Regions from separate parts of the Spirillospora sp. NPDC048823 genome, predicted to be linked through region 1. Evidence: predicted binding sites of a transcription regulator. Region 1 holds the regulator's gene; each other region holds the start of a gene.
The links. The regulator LexA, encoded in region 1, represses DNA repair genes until DNA is damaged. The targets are predictions, from matches to a motif close to TCGAACANNTGTTCGA.
Positions count from the first base shown of each region.

Region 2: a site for LexA is predicted at 2,807-2,822, ahead of ACGFK0_RS18645 (DUF6504 family protein). Genes of this name have one in related genera too.
Region 3: a site for LexA is predicted at 3,215-3,230, ahead of ACGFK0_RS10530 (SAV_6107 family HEPN domain-containing protein). Genes of this name have one in related genera too.
Region 4: a site for LexA is predicted at 2,776-2,791, ahead of recA (recombinase RecA). Genes of this name have one in related genera too.

Region 1 covers NZ_JBICUT010000001.1:821,917-827,676, reverse strand. The annotation lists gene ACGFK0_RS03615 (hypothetical protein) at 1-497, shown strand, start outside; gene leuS (leucine--tRNA ligase) at 648-3,146, shown strand; gene lexA (transcriptional repressor LexA) at 3,222-3,920, opposite strand; gene ACGFK0_RS03600 (LysM peptidoglycan-binding domain-containing protein) at 4,096-4,431, shown strand; gene nrdR (transcriptional regulator NrdR) at 4,709-5,182, shown strand; gene ACGFK0_RS03590 (LAGLIDADG family homing endonuclease) at 5,305-5,760, shown strand, end outside.
Region 2 covers NZ_JBICUT010000007.1:195,994-201,753, forward strand. The annotation lists gene ACGFK0_RS18640 (DNA polymerase III subunit alpha) at 1-2,482, opposite strand, end outside; gene ACGFK0_RS18645 (DUF6504 family protein) at 2,484-2,759, opposite strand; gene ACGFK0_RS18650 (hypothetical protein) at 2,866-3,135, opposite strand; gene ACGFK0_RS18655 (TetR family transcriptional regulator) at 3,456-4,130, shown strand; gene ACGFK0_RS18660 (quinone oxidoreductase family protein) at 4,201-5,163, shown strand; gene ACGFK0_RS18665 (DUF4389 domain-containing protein) at 5,237-5,760, shown strand, end outside.
Region 3 covers NZ_JBICUT010000003.1:630,608-636,367, reverse strand. The annotation lists gene ACGFK0_RS10540 (aldehyde dehydrogenase family protein) at 8-1,426, opposite strand; gene ACGFK0_RS10535 (GntR family transcriptional regulator) at 1,575-2,306, shown strand; gene ACGFK0_RS10530 (SAV_6107 family HEPN domain-containing protein) at 2,585-3,082, opposite strand; gene ACGFK0_RS10525 (peptidoglycan-binding protein) at 3,354-4,121, opposite strand; gene ACGFK0_RS10520 (YbaK/EbsC family protein) at 4,145-4,609, shown strand; gene ACGFK0_RS10515 (arsenate reductase family protein) at 4,626-4,976, shown strand; gene ACGFK0_RS10510 (GNAT family N-acetyltransferase) at 5,076-5,678, shown strand; gene metF (methylenetetrahydrofolate reductase [NAD(P)H]) at 5,615-5,760, opposite strand, start outside.
Region 4 covers NZ_JBICUT010000003.1:315,403-321,162, forward strand. The annotation lists gene ACGFK0_RS08980 (ATP-dependent helicase) at 1-148, opposite strand, end outside; gene ACGFK0_RS08985 (alpha/beta hydrolase fold domain-containing protein) at 268-1,554, shown strand; gene ACGFK0_RS08990 (DUF3046 domain-containing protein) at 1,564-1,758, shown strand; gene ACGFK0_RS08995 (ATP-grasp domain-containing protein) at 1,814-2,683, opposite strand; gene recA (recombinase RecA) at 2,928-4,037, shown strand; gene ACGFK0_RS09005 (regulatory protein RecX) at 4,173-4,754, shown strand; gene rny (ribonuclease Y) at 5,067-5,760, shown strand, end outside.

The sequences.
Region 1 (5,760 bases):
TGTTCTTCGTCCCGGTCATTCCCCTCACCAAGACCGGCGGTGAATTCATCCAGTGCGACACGTGCAAGGGCCGCTGGAACCCGGGCGTCCTCAACGTGCCGACCACCGCCCAGCTCGCCCAGATGCCCGCGATGCTCCTGCGCATGGCCATCGCCCAGGTCCTGCGTTCCGGCGACTACACCGACCCGTCCGCCCGCTCCCGCGCCGTGGCCGTCGTCCAGCAGGCCGGCGTGGCCGGATACGACGACGCCGCACTGAACGCCGACCTCGGCCGCCCGTTCGACGAGGTCCGCGCCGAGATGTCCCGCGCCGCCTCGGCGCTCGCCCCCGAGGCGCGCGAGAGCATCCTGCGCGCCGCCGCCGAGATCGCCCTCACCGACGGGCGGCTCAGCGTCTCCGAGGAGGAGACCCTCGCCGCCGTCGGCGCCGACCTGGAACTCACCCGTGTCCAGGTGACCGGCGTCGTCTCCATGGCCCGTCAGCAATCCGGCCATTAGTCCCGGCGGACGGGCTTGCGGTTGCGCTACTCTTGATGTATGTCAGCCAGGCTGCTCCTTGAACGACCACGTTGACGAACTGACGTCAGCGTGGTGGCCCCTCCTGTGCGAGGGGCCATTTCATGTCGGCAGGTGGCCTGGGGCCCCGCAATCAGCGAGCAAGAAACCGGAGTTGTAGGCGTGAGCAGCGACGAGCATTACGATCCGCGGGCGATTCAGGACAAGTGGCAGGCCCGCTGGGCGCAGCTCGAACCGTTCACGGCCGAGGAGGACAACACCGTCGACGAGCGGCGCTACGCGCTGGACATGTTCCCCTATCCCAGCGGTGACCTGCACATGGGCCACGCGGAGGCGTTCGGCATCGGCGACGTCCCCGCGCGCTACTGGTTCCAGCGCGGCTTCAACGTCCTGCACCCCATCGGCTGGGACTCCTTCGGCCTGCCCGCCGAGAACGCCGCCATCAAACGCGACTCCCACCCCGCCGAGTGGACCTACGCCAACATCGAGACCCAGGCGTCCTCGTTCCGGCGCTACGCCGCGTCCTTCGACTGGTCGCGGCGCCTGCACACCTCCGACGCCGAGTACTACAAGTGGACGCAGTGGCTGTTCCTGCGCTTCTACGAGCGGGGCCTGGCCTACCGCAAGGGCGGCCACGTCAACTGGTGCCCCAAGGACCAGACCGTCCTGGCCAACGAGCAGGTCGTCGGCGGGCACTGCGAACGCTGCGGAACCCTGGTCGAAAAGCGCGTGCTGACCCAGTGGTACTTCAAGATCACCGAATACGCGGACCGGCTGCTGGACGACATGGAGCAGCTGGAGGGCAAGTGGCCCGAGCGCGTCCTGCTGATGCAGCGCAACTGGATCGGCCGCTCCACCGGCGCCGACGTCGACTTCGTCATTGAGGGACGCGACGAGCCCGTCACCGTCTACACCACCCGCCCCGACACCCTGTTCGGCGCCACGTTCATGGTCGTCGCCGCCGACGCCGCCCTGGCCGAGGAGATCTGCGCACCCGACCACCGCGCCGCGTTCGAGGCGTACCGCGAGGAGGTCTCCCGCGAGAGCGAGATCGAGCGGCTGTCCACCGAACGCGAGAAGACCGGCGTGTTCCTGGGCCGCTACGCGGTCAACCCCGTCAACGGCGAGCGGCTGCCCGTCTGGGCGTCCGACTACGTCCTGGCCGAATACGGGCACGGCGCGATCATGGCCGTCCCGGCGCACGACCAGCGCGACCTGGACTTCGCGCTGAAGTTCGGCCTGCCCGTCCGCGTCGTCGTCGAGACCGGCCTGCCCGACCCGTCCGAGACCGGCGTCGCCACCCCCGGCGACGGCGCGATCGTCAACTCCGCGCCGATCGACGGGCTGACCAAGGCCGACGCCATCACCCGCATCACCGAGATCCTGGCCGAGCGCGGCACCGGCCGCGCCTCGGTGAACTTCCGGCTGCGCGACTGGCTGGTGTCCCGGCAGCGGTTCTGGGGCTGCCCCATCCCGATCGTGCACTGCGAGTCGTGCGGCGAGGTCCCCGTCCCGGACGAGCAGCTGCCCGTGACGCTGCCCGAAGGCCTGCGCGGCGCCGACCTGGCGCCCAAGGGCACCTCACCGCTGGCCGCCGCGTCCGACTGGGTCAACGTCGAATGCCCCAAGTGCGCCGGCCCCGCCAAACGCGACACCGACACCATGGACACGTTCGTCGACTCGTCCTGGTACTACTTCCGCTACTGCTCGCCCGGCTACGAGAACGGCCCGTTCGACGTCGAGCAGGTCCGCAAGTGGATGCCCGTCGACCAGTACACCGGCGGTGTCGAGCACGCCATCCTGCACCTGCTGTACAGCCGGTTCTTCACCAAGGTCCTGTACGACATGGGCATGATCGACTTCACCGAGCCGTTCCGCCGGCTGCTGAACCAGGGCCAGGTGATCAACCAGGGCAAGGCGATGTCCAAGACGCTGGGCAACGGCGTCGACCTGGGTGAGCAGATCGGCGAGTTCGGCGTGGACGTCGTCCGGCTGGCCATCCTGTTCTCCGGCCCGCCCGAGGACGACATCGACTGGGCGGACGTGTCACCGCACGGCATGTCCAAGTTCCTGTCCCGCGTCCACCGCATCGCCACCGAGGTCGCCTCCCCGCCCGGCGCCGACGTCGCGTCCGGCGACACGGCCCTGCGCCGCGTCACCGCCCGCACCATCGACGAGGCCACCACCCTGGTCGAGACGCAGCGGTTCAACGTCGCGATCGCCCGGATCATGGAACTGGTCACCGCGACCCGCAAGGCCATCGACTCGGGCCCCGGCGCGTCCGACCCCGCCGTCCGCGAGGCCGCCGAGACCATCGCGACGCTGCTGTCGCTGTTCGCCCCCTACACCGCCGACGAGGCATGGGAGCTGCTGGGACGCACCGCCCCGGTCATCCGCGCGGGCTGGCCGTCCGCCGACCCCGCGCTGCTGGTGGAGGAGACGGTCACCTGCGTCGTCCAGGTCGCCGGCAAGGTCCGCGACCGGCTGGAGGTCGCCCCCGGCATCGCCGACGAGGAACTGGAGCGGCTGGCCCTGGACTCCACCAGGGTCCGGGACGCCCTGGGCGGCGCCGAGATCGCCAAGATCATCGTCCGCGCCCCCAAGATCGTCAACATCGTCCCGAAGCGCTGACCGGGCACGGCACGCGAAGACGGCCGCCGGGTCCTTCCGGCGGCCGTCTCGGCGTGCGTCTCACATCGTGCGGTCTCACATCTTGCGGAGGACCGCCACGACACGTCCCAGCACCGAGGCCTCGTCGCCGGGGATCGGCTCGTAGGCGGGGTTCTGCGGCATCAGCCAGATGTGGCCGTCCCGGCGCTTGAAGGTCTTCACCGTCGCCTCGCCGTCGATCATGGCGGCCACGATGTCGCCCTGCTCGGCCACCGGCTGCTGCCGGACGACCACCCAGTCACCGTCCGCGATCGCGGCGTCGATCATCGAGTCACCGCTGACCTTCAGCAGGAAGTGGGTGCCCTCGCCGACCAGCTGTTTGGGGAGGGTGAACACGTCCTCCACGGCCTCCTCGGCCAGGATCGGCCCACCGGCGGCGATCCGCCCCACCAGCGGCACGTACGCGGGCGCGGGCCGCACCGAGGTCTGCTGGCCCCCGGCGGCCTCGTAGGCCTCCTCGTCCGTCCGCACCGGCGTCGAACCCGGCACGCGGACCTCCACGGCCCGCGGCCGGTTGGGGTCGCGGCGCAGGAAACCCTTGCGCTGAAGCGCCCGGAGCTGGTGCGACACGCTGGAGGTGCTGGTCAGACCCACGGCCTCGCCGATCTCGCGCATCGAAGGCGGGTACCCCCGGCGCTGCACCGAGTCGCGGATCACCTCCAGCACCATGCGCTGCCGTTGCGTCAGGCCCGTCTCGTCCATGGGCCCGTCGGGCAGCTCCCGGACCTTGCTCATCGCTCGTCGCCTCCCGGGCGCCTCGATCCGTCACTCCTTGTCATGGAACGCTATCGCGTCCCGGCCCGATGATCAAACAATTGTTCGAAGATGTGCTCGCTTTTTGTCGGCGCCCCCTGTAGAACATCGTACAGGCGTTCGATCGAAAATGCATTCGACGTCGAGGAGGGGAGAGATGTCGGGTTCACCCCACAGTGACCGGGTCCCGATCCGCCTGACCCGCCGCGGTCGCGCCGTCCTGGTCCTGTTCGCCGCCGCCGTCACGCTCGTCATCCTCTGGCTCACCGTCGGCACCGGCGCACTGGCCGGCGGCCGCGAAAGCCATCGCGGCCCGACCGCCGCCGCCGAGACCGTCGTCGTCGAACCCGGCGACACCCTCTGGGGCATCGCCTCCGACGCCGACCGGGGCACCGACCCCCGCGTCGTCGTCCAGCGCATCATCGACCTCAACGGACTGGGCGGCGATCCCACCGTCCGGCCGGGCCAGGAGATCCGCCTCCCCGCCCGCTGATCTCCGGGGCCGAACACGGGCTCACCAGGGGGTCTGCCGCGGCGGAGTGTGCCGCCGGAGACGGTCTGTGACGACACGCCCGGGAGGAAATCCGGGAGGGCTCACGTGACCTGGGGGGACGCGCCGGATGTGGCGCGTGAGGCAGCGGATCAGGTTGCGAACGCCTGCGGTGAGCCGTACGGTTGACCACAACATCTAGTAGTCACACCGATGTACTTCACCTATATGTGGCGTTACTCGGAGGTGTGATGCGTTTCTGTCAGGGGAGGGATTGGACGTGCACTGCCCGTTCTGCCGCAACCCTGACACCAAAGTGATCGACAGCCGCTCCACCGACGACGGCGGCGCCATTCGGCGTCGCCGGTCGTGCGCGGAATGCGGCAAGCGATTCACGACGCAGGAGAATGTGCTCGTGATGGTGGCCAAGCGCAGCGGGGTCACCGAGCCGTTCTCGCGGGAAAAGATCATCGCCGGTGTGCGCAGGGCCTGCCAGGGCCGTCCGGTCGACGAGGATGCGCTCGCACAGCTGGGACAGCGGGTCGAAGAGGAGATCAGATCCTCCGGCTCCGCCGAAATCCCCTCGCACGAGATCGGCCTCGCGATCCTGGGGCCGCTCGGCGAACTCGATGAGGTCGCCTATCTGCGATTCGCCTCGGTCTACCGGAGCTTCGAGTCGCTGGACGACTTCGCCAAGGAGATCGAGACACTGCGGAAGGCCGGTTCCTCGGGGGAGCCCGGCCCGTCCCGGTAGGGGCGGGTTCCGGAAACACAAAGCAGCACAAGTAAGAGCGGCCTCCGCGCGGGCATGGCCCGTGCGGCGGCGGAGTTGTTCCTGAGCAGGGCCCGGCGGGAGGGCCCGAGAGGGGGAAGGTCATGACGGAGACGGTGAGCGGCTCGGCGGCACGACGCGGCAAGGGGAGCCGTAAAGGCCTGAAGATCGAGCGTATTTTCACCACACCCGGCGTGCATCCGTACGACGAGCTGCGCTGGGAACGTCGTGACGTCGTCATGACCAACTGGCGCGACGGCTCGGTGAACTTCGAGCAGCGCGGCGTCGAGTTCCCCGACTTCTGGTCGCTGAACGCCGCCAACATCGTCACGTCCAAGTACTTCCGCGGCGCGGTCGGCACACCGCAGCGCGAATGGAGCCTGAAGCAGCTCGTCGACCGCGTCGTGAGCATGTACGTCGGCACGGGCCTCGAACAGGGCTACTTCGCCACCGACCAGGACGCCGAGATCTTCGAGCACGAGCTGAAGTACGCCCTGGTCCACCAGATGTTCAGCTTCAACTCCCCCGTCTGGTTCAACGTGGGCACCAAGTCCCCGCAG
Region 2 (5,760 bases), on a different contig from region 1:
AGGGGCGTTCGGCGACGATCGCGGTGATCTCTCCGTCGTTGATGCCCCTGACCTCGCTCAGCGCGACGCGGATCCCGGCCGGGCCGCCCTCGCGGACGGGTTCGACGTGCCAGTCCGGGGCCGAGCGGTTGACGTCCAGGGGGAGGATCGGGACGCCGAAGTGCCGCGCGTCGTCCAGGATGACCCGCTTGGGGTACATGCCGGGATCATGGGTGAGGACGCCCGCGTAGAACGCGGCCGTGTGATGCCGTTTCAGCCAGGCGGACTGGTAGGTGGGCAGCGCGAACGACGCGGCGTGGGCCTTGCAGAAGCCGAACGCGCCGAACGCGGTCAGCGTCCGCCAGACCCGCTCGACGGCCGGCTCGTCATAGCCCCGGGCGAGGGCACGTTCACGGAACCAGGCGCCGACCACGGCCTGCCCCCGCTCGTGGTTCAGGCTCCGCCGCGCCGCCTCCGCCTTCGACAGGCCGCAGCCGGTCATCACGTCGAACACGCGCAGCACCTGCTCGTGGAAGACGACCACGCCGAGGCTCTCCCGCAGCACCGGCTCAAGGTCGGGATGCGGGTAGGCGGGCTCCCTGGTCCCGGCGCGCGACTCCAGGAACGGCGACACCATGTCGGAGTTGACCGGCCCCGGACGGAACAGCGAGATGTCGATGACCAGGTCGTCCAGGTCGCGCGGCTGGAGCCTGCCGATCAGCTCCCGCTGGCCCGGCGACTCGATCTGGAAGCAGCCGAGCGTCCGGGACGTGCGGACCAGCTCGTACGTCGCGGGATCGTCGCGCGGGACGTCCTCCAGCGCGATCCGCTCCCCCGACACCCGTGCTACTTCTGCCACCGCGTGCGCCATCGCCGACTGCATCCGGACGCCGATGACGTCGAGCTTGAGCAGGCCCATCGTCTCGACGTCGTCCTTGTCGAACTGGCTCATCGGGAAACCCACGGCGGCCTGCTCGATCGGTGTCCGGTCCCGCAGCGTGGGGTTCGACAGCAGGACGCCGCAGGGATGCATGGCGATGTGCCGGGGCAGGCCGTCCAGGCGCTCGGCGATCCGGAACAGCACCTCCAGGCGTCCCGCCGCCAGGTTGCTCTGCCGCAGCTCGGGCAGGTCGTCCAGCGCCGCGCGGATCTGGTTCGCCCTGATCTGCGGGAACGCCTTGGCGATCGCGTCGATCTCCAGCGGCGGGAGCCCGACGGCGTTGCCGACGTCGCGGATCGCGCTGCGCGCCCGGTAGGTCTCCATCATCGACACGCACGCCGTGCTCTCCGCCCCGAACCGGTCGAACAGCGCCTCGTACGCCTCCAGCCTGCGGGCCGACTCCACGTCCAGGTCGATGTCGGGCAGGCCCTCGCGGCTGTCGGCGAGGAAGCGCTCCATCAGCAGGTCGTGCCGCAGCGGGTCGAGGTCGCCGATGCCGAGCAGGTGGTTGACCAGGCTGCCGGCGCCGGAGCCGCGGATCGCGCAGCGGATGCCGCGCGACCTGATCAGCGCGGCCGCGTCGGCGACCGTGAGGAAGTAGGACGCCAGCCCCTTGCGGGCGATGACGCCGAGTTCGTCGTCGAGCCGGGCCGCGGCCCGCCATGATCCGCCGAGCCCGCGCCGGGTCATTCCGGCGGCGCAGCGGGCGGCGAGCCGCGCGTACGGGTCGCCCGCCACGGCCGGCAGGTGGACGTCGTCCATGCCGAGGTCGCGGGCCGGGTCCAGGACGCAGCGTTCGGAGAGCCGGCGGGTGGCGGCCAGCAGCGCGTCCGCCTCGTCCGGGCCGCAGCTCAGTTCCGCGACGCGGCGCATCTCGGGGACCGACTTCAGGTAAGCGTGCCCGGTCCGGTCGTCGAGGTGCCGCCGGTCCAGCGGGACGAGGCGGCGCGTCACGTCCAGCACCTGCGCGACCGGGTGGTCGGCCGGCTCCAGGTAGCGGACGGCGTTGCCCAGTACGGCGGGGACCCCGGCCTCGCGGGCGAGCGCGAGCATCCGGGCCGCCCGGTGCCCCTCGCCCCGGTCGTGGTGGTCGACGATCTCGATGACGGTCTCGGCGGTGGCGCGCCACGCGTCGAGCAGCCGTGCCGCCGCGTCGGGCCGCCGTCCGGCGATGGCGCGGCCCACGTCCGACCACGGGCCGAGCAGCACGATGAGCCCCTCGGCGTGCGCGCCGACCATCTGCCGTGTGACCAGCGGGTTGCCGCGTTCGCCCGCCGCGTGCGCCGCCGTCACCAGCCGGCAGAGCGACCGCCACCCCGTCCGGCCCTCGGCGAGCACCACGATCCGTTCCTCGCCCGTGGAGGCGACCTTGAGGTCGGCGCCGACGACGGCCCCGATCCCCGCGTCGCGACATGACCGAACGTGACGGACCGCGCCGTACAGGCCGTCGCGGTCGGTCAGCGCGAGCGTCTCCATGCCGAGGCCCGCCGCGCGCTCGGCCAGCGCGGCGGGCGGCGCGACCCCGTACCGCAGCGAATATCCCGAAGCGACATGAATGTGCACGTCAGTCCCATACCCGGGAGAGCAGCCAGCTGTCAGCGGCCACGTCGAAACGCAGCTCGTAGACGCCGATCTCCCAGTCCGGGGTGGCCTCGACCCGCCAGAACTCCCGCTCACCGGTGGCCTCGCCGTCGGGCTGCTGCTCCCGCCACCAGTCACGGGTCGTGACCCAGTGCTCCAGCACCCGCCGGACGGTGTAGAGCCGGTCACGCCAGACGAACCGGATGGGACGTCCATCACTCACCCAGACGTCCACCGGGTCGCCGAACACGCGTGTCATCTGCCTCCCCCTCGCGCGCACCGCACGGGGGAAGAACATGCGGATATTCGAACAAACGTTCGCACCCGAGTCTAGAGACCCCGTGGAGGAGAGGGCAAGGCGGGGGCTACCCCAGCAGGTGGATCAGGCGGTCGGCCACGTCGGGGGCGTCGGCCACGCCGGCCATACCGCCCGGCCAGAGGTAGTACCAGCCGTCGCCGGACAGGCTCGCGACGACCATGATCTGGCGCCGGGTCCGCGGGCCCGTCACGCCCAGCAGGGACTCCTCGGGACCGGCGAGCCGCCACGAGAGCCCGCGCGCCTCGACCTCGTGCGCGAGCACCGCGAGGTGACGCCGGCGCTCCTCGGCGATCTCTCGCCCACCGACTACAGACACTTCAGCCGCCTCAGCATGGTCCGGACCGCCGGAACCACCTTGGGCGATCATCCGGCGACAACTGGTGACCGAACCTCAGCATGACCCTAAAACCGGGGCTGCGCAGGGAGAATCCGAAGAGTGGGACGGCTCTTTCACAATCCTCGGGGGATGGTCCTCCAGCGGCGGCGCGACGCACCCGGTGCGCGTGCGCCAATCGGCCGAGCCCGTCACTTCCGAATGCCGGAGTCCGGCGCGCATACGGAGGACGCGTCCGTGATAGAAGCCTCTGTGAGCCGGGCGTCCAGCGCCCGCGTCAAGCGGACAGAAGGAGCGAGCCGATGAGCGCCGTCCCCGCCGGCGACCCGTCAGGCCCCGCAGACGAGCGTGCTCCCGCGCGCGCTCTGGCCGGGCTCCGTGAACGCAAGAAGCAGCGGACGAGGTCCGCGCTCGTCGACGCGGCACTGGACCTGTTCCTCTCCCAGGGTTACGAGGCGACGACGATCGACGAGATCGTGGCGGCCGTGGACGTGTCACAGCGGACGTTCTTCCGCTACTTCGCCACCAAGGAGGACGTCGTCACGAGCTTCCTCGCCGAGCACGACGACGTCCTGCGGGAGGCGCTGGCGGCGCGTCCGCCGGGGGAACGGCCGTTCACCGCGCTGCTGGAGTCGCTGCGCGTGATGCTGCGGACGATCGCCGAGGGCGACCCGGCCGACGGCACCCGGTTCCGCCGCGTCCGGCAGGTGATCGAGGCGACGCCGTCGCTGATGGCGGCGCAGATGGCGCGTCACTCGGCGTCCGCGGAGACGCTCGCCGCCGAGATCGCGCGGCGCGAGGGCGTGGACGTCGAGAACGACCTGCGGCCGCGGATCGTCGTCGCGTTCTTCCTGGCGGCGGTCAAGGTCGCCTTCGAGGACTGCGCCCGGCGCGACATCTGGGACGCCGGGACGGTCGCCTCCCGCGTGGAGGAGGCCGTCGCGGTGGTCGCCCGGACGATGCGCGACTGGATCTGAACGTCCCGGCGGGAATGCCCGCCGGCGGCGGCGGGTTCCGATGACCAGCATCCGACTGCAGGAGGGCGACATGCGCGCGATCATCATCACCGAGACCGGCGGCCCCGAGGTCCTGGTGGCCGGGGAGCGCCCCGACCCGGAACCCGGCCCCGGGGAGGTGCTGATCGACGTCGCGGCGGCGGGCGTCAACTTCATCGACGTGTACTTCCGGACGGGCGCCTACCCGCAGGCCCTCCCGTACACGCCGGGCATGGAGGCGGCGGGCACGGTCGCGGCGGCGGGTGACGGCGTCACCGAGTTCGCGGTGGGCGACCGCGTGGCCTGGTCCGGCGTGCAGGGCGGCTACGCGGACAGGGCCGTGGTCCCGGCGGACAAGGTCGTCCCCGTCCCCGGCGGCGTCGGTCTGGAGGACGCGGCGGCGTCGCTGCTGCAGGGCATGACCGCGCACTACCTGACGCGGTCGACGTATCCGGTCCAGGCGGGCGACACCGTCCTGGTCCACGCGGCGGCGGGCGGGATGGGGCTGCTGCTCACCCAGGCGGCCAAGGCCCTCGGCGCCAGGGTCGTCGGCACGGCCTCGACGCCGGAGAAGGAGCAGCTCGCCAAGGACGCGGGCGCGGACGTCACGATGGGCTATGACGGTTTCCCGGAGAGGGTGCGGGAGCTGACCGGCGGCGAGGGCGTCGCGGCCGTGTACGACGGCGTCGGGGCGCCCACGTTCGACGGAAGCCTGGCGAGCCTGCGCCGGCGCGGCGTCCTCGCGCTGTACGGGGCGGCCGGCGGGAAGGTTCCGCCGTTCGATCCGCAGCGGCTCAACGCGGCCGGATCGGTGTACCTCACGCGCCCGTCGCTCACTCATTTCACCGAGGTCCGCGAGGAGCTGCTGGAACGCGCCGCAGCGGTCTACGGATGGGTGGAATCGGGTGCCGTGCGGGTCCATGTCGGGCACCGCCACGACCTCGCCGAAGCCGGTACGGCGCACGCCGACCTGGAGGCGAGGCGGACCACCGGCAAGCTCCTGCTGATCCCCTGACCGGCACGCCGGCGACCCCCGGCTCCCATAAGGTGGGGACGGAGAGACGATCTTCCGAGGAGCGCCGCCCCCCATGACGACGACCGCCGCCGGCCCGCTGGAGCAGGACGAACCCCGCGTCCTCGGGCCCTACCGCCTGCTCGGACGCCTGGGCCGCGGCGGCATGGGCACCGTCTACCTCGGCGCCGAACCCGACGGCCGCCGGGTCGCGGTGAAGGTCGTCAACCGGGAGCTGGCCGGCGAGCCGGCGTTCCTCGCCCGGTTCCGCCGCGAGGTGACCGCGGCGCGGCGCGTCCACCGGTTCTGCACCGCGCCCGTCCTGGACGCCGAACTCGACCAGGACCCGCCCTACATCGTCACCGAGTACATCGACGGGCCGAGCCTGGAGAAGGCCGTCCAGGGCAAGGGGCCGCTGCCCGGCTCCGACCTGGAGGGCCTCGCCGTCGGTGTCGCCACCGCGCTCGCCGCCATCCACGGCGCCGGCATCGTGCACCGCGACCTCAAACCCGCCAACGTGCTGCTGTCGTCCACCGGCCCGCGCGTCATCGACTTCGGCATCGCCCGCGCCCTGGACTCCCCCGGCGAGCCCACCCGCAC
Region 3 (5,760 bases), on a different contig from region 1:
CTGGGGATCAGAGCTGGATGGTCTTGATCTCGGTGAACTCGTCGAGGCCGAAGCGGCCCATCTCCCGGCCGACGCCGGACTGCTTGTAGCCGCCGAACGGGGCCATCGGGTTGAAGGCGCCGCCGTTGACGTCGATGGAACCCGTCTTCACCTGGCGGGCGAACGCGACGGCCCGGTCCTGGTCGGCCGCCCACACGGCCCCCGCGAGACCGTAGCGGGAGTTGTTCGCGATCTGGAGCGCCTCGTCCTCGTCCCGGAACGGGATGACGGACAGGACCGGCCCGAAGATCTCCTCCTGCGCGACCGTCGCGTCCTGGTCGACATCGGCCAGCACGGTCGCCGAGATGTAGTGGCCGCGGTCGAACCCGTCCGGCGTGGCGGTTCCACCCGTCACGACACGCGCGCCCTCGGAGACGCCGGTGTCGATGAAGCCGCGCACCCGGTCGAGCTGCGCCCCGGACACCATCGGGCCCAGCTTGGTGGACGGGTCGAGCGGGTCCCCCGGGACGAAGCCCTCCGCGAAACCCCGGGCGAGTTCGAGGGCCTGGTCGTAGAGGTCCCGGTGGACGAGCATCCGCGTCCAGGCCGTGCACGTCTGGCCACCGTTGAGGAACGCGTTGGAGACGCCGACCTTCACGGCGGTCTTGACGTCGGCGTCGTCCAGGATGACGTTCGCGGACTTGCCGCCCAGCTCCAGCGCGACCTTCTTGATCGTCCCGGCGGCCAGTTCGGCGACGCGGGAGCCCGCCCGCACCGACCCGGTGAACGACACCATGTCGACCTCGGGGTGGGTGGCGAGGGTCTCGCCGACGACCTGGCCGTATCCGGGGACGAGGTTGACCACGCCGGCGGGCAGCCCGGCCTCGTGGACGGCGTCCAGCAGCTCGTAGGCGACCAGCGGGGCGATCTCACTCGGCTTGATCACGATCGTGCAGCCGGCCGCGAGCGCGGGGGCGAGCTTGCAGGTGATCTGGTGCAGCGGATAGTTCCACGGCGTGATCGCGGCGACGACGCCGGCCGGCTCGCGGACGATCAGGGAGTTGCCGACGCGCTCGTCCGGCACTCCGCCGGCGATCATCTCGGCGTACCCGGCCACCACCGTCCGCGGCAGCCCGGCCTGGATGCGGGTCGCGATGCGCATCGGCGTGCCGACCTCGCTCGCGATCGTCCGCGCGATGGTCTCCTCGCGGCTCGCGAGCGCGTCGTGGAGGCGGCCGAGGAACGCCGAACGCTCCGCGTACGACGTCGCCGACCAGGCGGGCAGCGCGGCCCGGGCGGCCCGGACGGCGCGGTCGACGTCCTCGGCGGTCCCCTCGGGCACGGTGGCGAGGGTCTCCTCGGTCGCGGGGTTCTCGACGGCGATGACCCCGCCGCCCAGCGGGCTGGTCCACGCTCCGTCGATGTAGAGGGCGTCTCGGTCGCGCACAGCGGCTCCTCGCGGTGGATGTCGGCGGATTCTATAGAATATGCACCGCCCGTCCGGCGATGTCGCGCGCCCCCGCCCCGCACCGCGGGGCCGCGCGGTCACCCGACGATATGCTCACGTCGTTCCGGCAAGGAGAGCGGGGGAGACCATGCCCGTCGGCCAGGCGCCGCGCGCCGGGCGCCGTCCCGTGCCGGCCGTCAGGCACCAGCTCAGCGAGATGGTCGCCTCCCACGTCCGCGAGGCCATCATGATCGGCGAGCTGCGCGCCCCGGACTACGTCCGGACCGAGCATCTGGCCGCCGAGCTGGGCATCAGCGCGACCCCCGTGCGCGAGGCGCTGATGATCCTGCACAGCGAGGGCGCCGTCCGCTGGGAGCCGCGCCGCGGCTTCCGGGTGCTGCCCATCACCGCGCAGGACGTCACCGACCTGTTCGCCGTGCAGGCGTACATCGCCGGTGAACTCGCCGCCCGCGCCGCCGTCGCCCTGGACGGCGCCGAGATCGAGCGCCTCCAGCGGGTCCAGGTCCGCCTGGAGGCCGCGGCCCGCGAACGCGACGCCGAGCAGGTCGACCGTCTCAACCACGAGATCCACCGGACGATCAACCGCTCGCCGGGGTCGTCCCGCATGGCGTCACTGCTCAACCTGACCGTCCACTACGTCCCGCTGGGCTTCTTCGGCACCATCGAGGGGTGGGCGGAGGCTTCGGCGCACGACCACTCCGCCGTCTTCGACGCCCTCCGCGCCCGTGACGCCGGCGCCGCCCGCGAGGCCATGGCCGAACACATCAGGCACATCGGCCGTCTCCTGATCGACCACCTGCAGTCGCACGGGGTCCTCAGCGAACCGGCCTCCGGCGACCGCCCCGTCCACGGTCCCTGACCGCACCGCCGGCACCACCGGGACGGGCGGCACCACCGGCCACGACGCGAGCCGGCACGCCCGCACGCGAGCGCGGCGGCGCGGCGGCGCGGCCGGGAGCGGGCGGGAGCGGGCGGGATCGCGCCGGCGGGGCCGGCTCGGGGGGTTGCGGCCGTCGCCGGCGCGATCGCCCAGGGCGCCGGAGGCCGGGGCCGCCGCCCTGTGGTGAGATCGGCGGGACGGTCGCCCCGGCCTCCGGCGGGGCCGGTCCCGGGGAGGTGGGACGGCCCGAGGAGCGGCTAGCTGGCTTCGGGCACGGGCAGCGTCGGCTGGCCGACGATGCCGAGGGTGTCTTCGACGAGGGTGACGAAGACGTCGGCGTCGTGCAGGAGTTCCTCGGCCTCACGCGGAGTGACCGCGCGCGGCAGGCCCGCCTCCGCCGCGGCGCGCTTGTCGGCGCCGGCGGCGAAGAAGGCGGCCCACTCGCGCAGTGCGGGCTCGGCCTCGGGCAGCAGCACCCAGACGCTGCGGGGACGCCCGCGGCGGTGGGTCTCCAGCGGTTCCTTGGACGCCAGCACCGCGGCGGCGGCGCGCAGCGCGGCCAGGTGGGCGCAGACGTAGCGGACGGCGGGCGAGGTGGCCTCGGCGGCCTCCGCGAGGCCCATACGGGCGGCATGCAGCTGGCCGACCGCCGTGTGCGCCGGGCGCGGCGCGGGCAGCGGACGGTGCCGCGGGCTCGGTGGCGGGACGGACTGGGCGGCGGAGTGGACTCCGCGTGCGGTCATCGGTCCGGACATTTCTGCCTCCTTCCGGGGCTCGGGCCGGCCGGGCGGAGAGCTTCCCCTCACTCCGCCCGGCCGTCCGTCCCGCCGAAACACCGCGAACGGCGGGGACGTCGCCCTGGCGCGGGCCGCGAGTCCCGCACCACGTCGAACATAAGTTCGACGCATGACCAGTAAACCGCCCTGACGACGATTCGTCAACGTGTTCGAACGGGTGTCGCATCCCGCAGGTCAGCGGGCATGACGGCAGGAGAACAACGGGGTACGACGGTTCCGCGGCGGGACCTCAGCGAGGCCGCCTGACGTGCACGGGGACGTTGGTTCCGAGCAGGTCCGGGAAGTACTCGGCGATGTGCATCGGCATCCGGACGCAGCCGTGCGAGGCGGGGTCCCTGGGCACGCTCAGGGCGCCGTGGAAGGCGATGCCGCCGTTGAAGTAGACCGGGTTGTAGAGCCGTCCCAGGGGCGAGGTCTCCCAGCCGGAGAAGCGGCGTCCCGTCCGGAAGTCGCCCGTGCCGGTCGTGGCGTACCGGCACCCGCGGTCCTCGGTGCAGAAGAGCTCGCCCGAGCCCGACGAGACGTGCGTGATGAGGCGCGGCGTGCCGTCCTTGTAGACGACGAGGTACTGGCGCTTCAGATCCACGTCGACGCGGTCCTTCTCGCGCTTCTTGGCCACCGGGCGAGGTTCCTCGGGGTCGGCCAGGGCCTCCCGGAACGACTTGCCGAGCGTGCCCTTCTGCTTCATGCGGTTGACCGCCTGGAACGCCCAGACGGCCATCTGGGTGGACGGCCCGTACTTCCCGTCGATCTTGCCCGGGTCGTAGCGCAGCTGCTTGAGGCGGCGCTGAAGCTCCTCGACATCGGAGCCCTTCGCGCCCGGCTTCAACTCGCGGTGCGTGGGGGTCGGCGTGGGCGTCGGCGTGGCCGGCTTCGCGGCCGGTGAGGTCTTCGGCGGCGGCGGGGCCGCTTCGTCCGTCCCGCTGCAGCTCGCCAGGAGGACGGCCGCAATCGGCAGAACCGCGCTCTTCCGCATGCCCATCGGTCTTCCGCGCATGCGCTGAGCTTAAAGTGCTTCCCATGCACCCGAATGCCGAACGCGTCGCGAAGGCCCTGCTCGACCAGGGCGCGACGGGAGCCGTCGTCGAGCTGCCCGACTCCGCGCGGACGGCGCAGGCCGCCGCGGAGCAGCTGGGCTGCGAGGTGGGGGCCATCGCCAACAGCCTGCTGTTCGACGCCGACGGGGCGCCGCTGCTGGTGCTGACGAGCGGCGCGCACCGCGTCGACACGGCGAAGGTCGCGTCGCTGGTGGGGGCGGCGAAGGTGAAGAGGGCGTCGCCGGAGTTCGTCCGGGAGGCGACGGGGCAGCCGATCGGCGGCGTCGCGCCGCTGGGCCACCCCGCGCCGGTCCGGACGCTCGTGGACGTCTGGCTGGACAAGTACGAGCGGGTCTGGGCGGCCGGCGGGCACCCGCACACCGTCTTCCCCACGTCGTATGAGGAACTGCTGAGGATCACCGGGGGCACCCCGGCGGAAGTGGAGTGACGCGAGAATGAGTGACATGGAGCTCTGGCACAACCCGCGCTGCTCGAAGAGCCGGGCCGCGAAGGCGGCACTGGACGAGGCGGGCGTGGAGTACACCGAGCGCCGTTACCTGGACGAGCCGCCCACGGCGGACGAGTTCGACGCGGTGCTCACCCGGATCGGCGCCGAGCCGTGGGACGTGGCACGCCTGAACGAGCCGGTCGCCAAGGAACTCGGGCTGAAGGACCTCGAACGCGACCGGGCCCGGTGGATCGAGATCATGGTGGCGAACCCCGTGCTGATCCAGCGTCCGATCGTCCTGACCGGCGGGGCCGCCGTCGTGGCCCGTGACGACGCATCGGTGCGCAGGGCTCTCGACGGCCGGTGACACGGACGGCCGGAAAGGCCGCCGGCCGCGTCACCTGGGGCGCCGGCGATCGGCTCTGCGCTGCACCGCGGACCATCCCCCGGGTCTAGTCTCAGTCGCGTGAGGGACCCGAAGCTGCGCGAGATCGACGAACGCGCCTTTCTGCGCAGGCTCAACCCCATGCTGGACGTGTACGCGGCCGCGATGGAACCGCCGAACGAGCAGATTCCCGGCCGCCACACCATCATGGAGCGGCACGCGTCGCATCCCGGTTTCCGGGCGTTCGTGGTGGAGCGGCGTGGCGCGCTGCCCGTGCTGGCGGGCCCCGTCCAGGGGTTCGCGTACGGGTTCCACGGGACGCGCGGCCAGTGGTGGCATGACGTCGTCTTCCAGGCGCTCAGCGATCTGGAGGGGCCCGGACACGCCGAGCGGTGGCTGGACGACACGTTCGAGGTGGCGGAGCTTCACGTCCACCCGGACTCCCAGGGCAGGGGCCTGGGACGGGGCCTGCTCAACGCGCTGTGCGAGGGCAGGCCGGAGCGGACCGTCGTGCTGTCGACGCTGGACAGGCGGCCGGACACGCCGGCCCGCTCCCTCTACCGCTCGGTCGGCATGGTCGATCTGCTGACCGGCTTCGAGTTCCCCGGCGGCGGGCCCCGCTACGCGGTCATGGGCGGGGCGCTGCCCTTGACGCCGTACGCGCCGGCGTCCAGCAGCCCGTAGACCTCGCGCGTCGCCGTGGACTTGTTGAAGGTGATGAAGTGGATGCCGGGGGCGTCCTGGTCGAGCAGTTCGCGGCACAGCT
Region 4 (5,760 bases), on a different contig from region 1:
CGGAGCCGGTCGGCGCCACGACGAGCGTGCTGTCGCCGCTCGAAATCGACTCCCACGCCCCGGCCTGGGCCGGGGTGGGCGCGGCGAACGCGCCGGTGAACCAGGCACGGGTCGCCGGAGAGAATCGTTCGAGCACGTCACCGCCCATGGCGCCATAGTGCCTCGCGGGTCCGACAGAACGCGGCGGAGTGGCGCGCGTCACATTGTAAGCAAGCACTTGTACGGGCAAGGTCTACGGGTAGGACATCCGCCGCCAAGGGGGTCTCGATGCCCTACCTTCTTCTCGCCCTCGGGATCCTGTTCGCGCTTGCCGCGGCGAACGCGCACGTTCCCCCGCGCAACGCCGTCCTGCTCGCCCCGGGCTTCTTCTGCGCGTGGCTGACGATCGAGATGGCACCGCATGTGCTCGTCACCTGGGCCGCGGCGACCGCGCTGGTGGCGGTGTCCGGCGGACTGGGCGGCTGGGCAGGCTGGGCCGGGCTCGTCCTGGCGATCCTCGCCATGGCGGGCGTCGCGGCCACCCTCGTCGCGGCACGCCGTACGGTCGTCACCCTGCGCGACAGCGGTGCGCCCCTCGACCTCGACCCGGAAGGCGCGCCCCGCTATCCGCTGGCGCACCTGATCGTCCCTCAGCTGTGCCTGATCCCGCGCAGGGGCGTCCAGGTCGAACGCAACATCGTCTTCCATGAGGGCGGGGCTCTTCCCGGCGAGGACGGGCTGCGCCTCAAGCTGGACGTCTTCCGCTCCGCCGGTGAGCGCTCCGGCGGCGAACCGAGCCCCGGGCTCATGCAGATCCACGGCGGCGCATGGGTGATCGGGGACAAGCGTGAGCAGGGCCTGCCGCTTCTCAACCACATGGCTCTCCAGGGCTGGGTGGGCTTCAACGTCAACTACCGGCTCAGCCCCCGCGCCACCTGGCCCGAGCATCTGATCGACCTGAAGCGCTTCGTGGCCTGGTACAAGGAGCACGCCGCCGAGTACGGCGCCGACCCCGATTTCCTCTGCGTAACGGGTGGCTCGGCCGGTGGGCACCTCACGGCGATGGTCGCGTTGACCGCGAACGTGCCGGAGTTCCAGCCGGGTTTCGAGGACGCCGACACCACCGTGCAGGGCGCCGTGCCCTTCTACGGCGTCTACAACTTCTTCGAAGCGGGACCGTGGCCGCGTCCGATGGGCGACACCCGCCTCCTTGAGAAAATGGTCATCAAGAAGCCTTTCGCGGAGAACCGGGAGGCGTACGCCAAGGCGTCCCCCGTCACCTACATCAACAAGGACGCGCCGCCCTTCTTCGTCATCCACGGAAGCCGCGACTCGCTCATCCCCGCGGCGGAGGCACGCCGGTTCGTCGAACGGCTCCGGGACGTCTCCGACGCCCCCGTCATCTACGCGGAGATGAAGGGCGCCCAGCACGCGTTCGACGTCTTCCCCTCCTACCGGACGGCCCGCGTCATCGAAGGCGTCGAGCGGTACCTGACCGGGTTGCACCGGCAGTACCTCCAGGGCTCCGCCCCGGCCGTCCCCGCCGAGGTCATGGGGGACGGCACCGTCGGATAGCGTGGACGGGTGCGGCTCACAGTCTTCTGGGATCGGATGAACCAGCAGTTCGGCGAAAGCTACGCCCAGAGCGTGGCCAAGGACTACGTCTTGGCCGAACTCAGCGGCCGCACCATCGAGCAGGCCTTCGCCGACGGCGAACCCGCCAAGAAGGTCTGGAAGGCCGTCGTCGCCACCTTCGACGTCCCGTCGAGGCTTCAGTAGGTCATCCGCCGGATCTCGGCGTGCGTCCGCCACCGAACTCGATCCGGCCGGCCCGTCAGTCCGGAACGGGCAGATGCGCGTAGAGGTCCATCGCGTCCACGGACGACGGAAGATCGCTGACCTGGCCGTCGCCGACCTCCACCACGCGCCACGCGCCGTCCGTGCGGCGCGCCAGATCGGTCGTGATGAACCTGCAGCCCAACGCGCGCACCGCCGGAGCCACCGCGTCCAGATCGGGATCGGGATCCACACCCGGGCTGTCAGGGTGCGGCCCCACCAGCGCCGGCTCGCCGTCCACCCACCACACGCGCGCCTCGCCGTCGCCGTCGTACTGCTCGAACTCGCGCACGACGAGACCGCCCGCCAGATGGTCGTCGCGCAGCGCGACCATCTTCGAGGCGACGTCATGAAGCCGCGAGAGGTTCTTCACGTCGGGGACGAAGCACGCCTCCTCCCACTCGTGCTTGCACGACTTCACATAGTCCTTCACCACGCCCGGCCCGCCGCGCAGCGGCCGGACCAGCTCCCCCAGCTCGCTGAGGTCACCGGGATCCTGTCCCGCGCCCAGGGGCCGCCACACACTGTGCGGAGTCAACCCGGCGAACGTGTCGTGCCAGCCCGGCAGTTCATGCGCGCGCCTGTAGTCGTCCGGATGCGTGAGCAGCACCGTGCCCCGCCCCTTCAGGACGGCGGAGACCGCGGCGTACTCGTCCCCGGTGAGCATCCAGCCGCGATACCAGACCGGACCCAGATCGGAGGGCACCGCCCGGACCGCGTCGTCCACGTCGCCGCGCTGCAACGCGTCATGGTCGATCAAGGCGATCTCGCCGTAGTGGTCCCGCACCGCCGCGGCCTCACGGAAGAAGTGCGGGTCAACGCGCCGAGGGTGGAGCGGATCGACGCAGAAGAGAACGGTCAGCGTCATGATTGGAACCCTCCGTGGACGGCGCCAGCGTACGGGGTCGAGACCATGGCGCGCACGGAGATTCCCACCCGAATCACCGAACCGGACGATGATCGAACTAATGTTCGGTACGCTTGTGCGGGACACGGCGTCGTCCACAATCGCGCCCGGGTCTCGCAAAGTGTCGGAGGCCCGCCGTAACGTCGCCCTCGACATCGCAGGCAGCGGCCGAGAGCCGACAGTCACGACGAGAAGGACATCTCACATGGCAGCGAACGACCGGGAGAAGGCTCTCGACACCGCACTCGCCCAGATCGAGCGGCAGTTCGGCAAGGGGTCGGTCATGCGGATGGGCGAGGAGGCCCGCGCGCCCGTCGAGGTGATCCCCACCGGCGCGATCTCCCTCGACATCGCGCTCGGCATCGGCGGCCTGCCCCGCGGCCGCGTCGTCGAGGTGTACGGCCCCGAGGGCTCCGGCAAGACCTCCATCGCGCTGCACGCGGTGGCCAGCGTCCAGAAGAAGGGCGGCATCGCCGCGTTCGTCGACGCCGAGCACGCCCTCGACCCCGAGTACGCCGGCAAGCTCGGCGTCGACATCGACGCCCTGCTGGTCTCCCAGCCCGACACCGGCGAGCAGGCGCTGGAGATCACCGACATGCTGATCCGCTCCGGCGCGATCGACATCGTCGTCATCGACTCCGTCGCCGCGCTCGTCCCGCGCGCCGAGATCGAGGGCGAGATGGGCGACAGCCACGTCGGCCTCCAGGCCCGCCTCATGTCCCAGGCGCTGCGCAAGCTCACCGGCGCGATCAACCAGACCAAGACCACGGTCATCTTCATCAACCAGCTCCGCGAGAAGGTCGGCGTCATGTTCGGCTCGCCGGAGACCACCACCGGCGGGAAGGCGCTGAAGTTCTACGCCTCCGTCCGCCTGGACGTCCGCCGCATCGAGACCCTCAAGGACGGCACCGAGGCCGTCGGCAACCGCGTCCGCGTCAAGGTCGTCAAGAACAAGATGGCCCCGCCGTTCCGCGTCGCCGACTTCGACCTCCTCTACGGCCTGGGCATCAGCCGCGAGGGCGGCCTGATCGACCTCGGCGTGGAGCACGGCTTCGTCCGCAAGTCCGGTGCCTGGTACACCTGCGAGGGCGACCAGCTCGGCCAGGGCAAGGAGAACGCCCGCAACTTCCTCAAGGCCAACCCCGACATGGCCGACGGCATCGAGAAGAAGATCAAGGAGAAGCTCGGCATCGGCCCGAAGGTCGACCAGGAGGCCGAGCCCGCCGCCGCCCCGGACGCCGCGCCCGCCCCCCTGGAGGCGGCCCCCAAGCCCCCCGGGAGGAAGGCGGCCAAGGCCAAGGCGGGTGAATCCTGACGGAGAATCCCCAGATAAGGGTGACTCTTGACGGAGACTGAGCGATGATCTCGTATGCAGGGCGGCGGCGCCCTACCCCGCACCGCATGATCGGTGCGCGGACCTTCCCCGATGGCGCCGCCGCTCCCACGGCCGATGCCGCCGGCTGAGCGCGGCGACGGCCCTCTCCGAGAACCCGGAGATGCGGACACGCGGGGCGGGCGAGGATCGAATCCCGAGGGGGCCGCACGCGAGGTCTGCCTGCGCATGCTGGCCGCGTCACCACGGACCCGGGCACAGCTCGCGGACGCCCTGCGGCGCAAGAACATCCCCGATGACGTGGCCGAACGGGTCCTCGGCCGTTTCACCGACGTGGGCCTCATCGACGACGAGGCGTTCGCGCAGGCATGGGTCCAGTCCCGCCACGCCGGCCGCGGCCTCGCCAAACGCGCCCTCGCCCAGGAACTCCGCCGCCGCGGCGTCGCGAACGAGACCGTCAACGACGCCGTCGAGTCGCTGGACCCCGCCCAGGAAGAGGAAACCGCGCGCGCCCTCGTCGCCCGCAGACTCCCGTCCACCAGAGGCGCCGACCCCGCAAAACGCATGCGCCGCCTCGTGGGCATGCTCGCCCGCAAGGGCTACCCGCCCGGCCTCGCCTACCGAGTGGTCAAGGAGGCCCTGGCCGAAGAAGGCACCGACCCGGGAGACCTTCCCGAAACCCCCGCCCCCATCGACTGACGCCCGCCCGGCGCCAAGGCACTGCAATGAACCCTTCAAGTGAACACTCCTTGCTCATTACCTCCGCGCCGCTTACCGTTACGGCAGTGAGGAGTTACTCCGCGTCTCGCGGATTGCCATACGACCGAGCACGTTCCAGCAGCTGAGAGGCATACAGGACACGTTCGTCGACCGGATTCGGGCGAGTGGTCGGGTGCGCGCGGTGCGCTGCCCGGCGATGTTGTGCATCCGGCCGTCCGATGGGCGCGAGTAAATCCTCGCTAGGCAGGGTCCCGATTCCAGGCGGGCCCGCGGCGAGGAAGGATCTACCTCATGGAGAGCGTCCTGCTGGGTGCAGCGCTGCTGGTGACCCTGGTCGCTCTCGTCATCGTCGTCGTGTGGCGTCCAGGCACGCCCGGCAAGGCGGCGGCGGAGATCTCCCGGGCGCGAGGTGAGGCCGACGAGATCCGGTCGAAGGCGAAACGGGACGCCGGGGAGGTCCTGGAGACGGCCGAGCGGGAGGCGCAGCGGATCGCGGCTGCGGCGCGTGTGGAGGTCGAGGACGAGGGCCGGGCGCTCCGCGACGAGCTGCGGACCGTGCGGGAGGATCTGGAGCGCCGGGAGGCGCGCCTCGCGGAACGGGAGCAGCGGCTGGACGGTGAGCTGCGGCGACTGGCGGAGTGGCAGGGGCGGCTCGCCGAGACAGAGAAGGCTCTCGACGCCCGCAAGGAGGAGCTCGACGGCGTCGCCGAGGAGCGCCGGAAGGTGCTGGAGCAGGCGGCCGCGCTCACGGCGGAGCAGGCCAAGGGCGAGCTGGTCGCGGCGATCGAGAACCAGGCCAAGCGGGAGGCCATTCCGATCACGCGGGAGATCGAGAACGCGGCGCGGGCGGAGGGCGACAAGCGGGCCCGCAAGATCGTGACGCTGGCGATCCAGCGGGTCGCGAGCGAGCAGACGGCGGAGTCGGTCGTGTCGGTGCTGCATCTGCCGAGCGACGAGATGAAGGGCCGCATCATCGGGCGTGAGG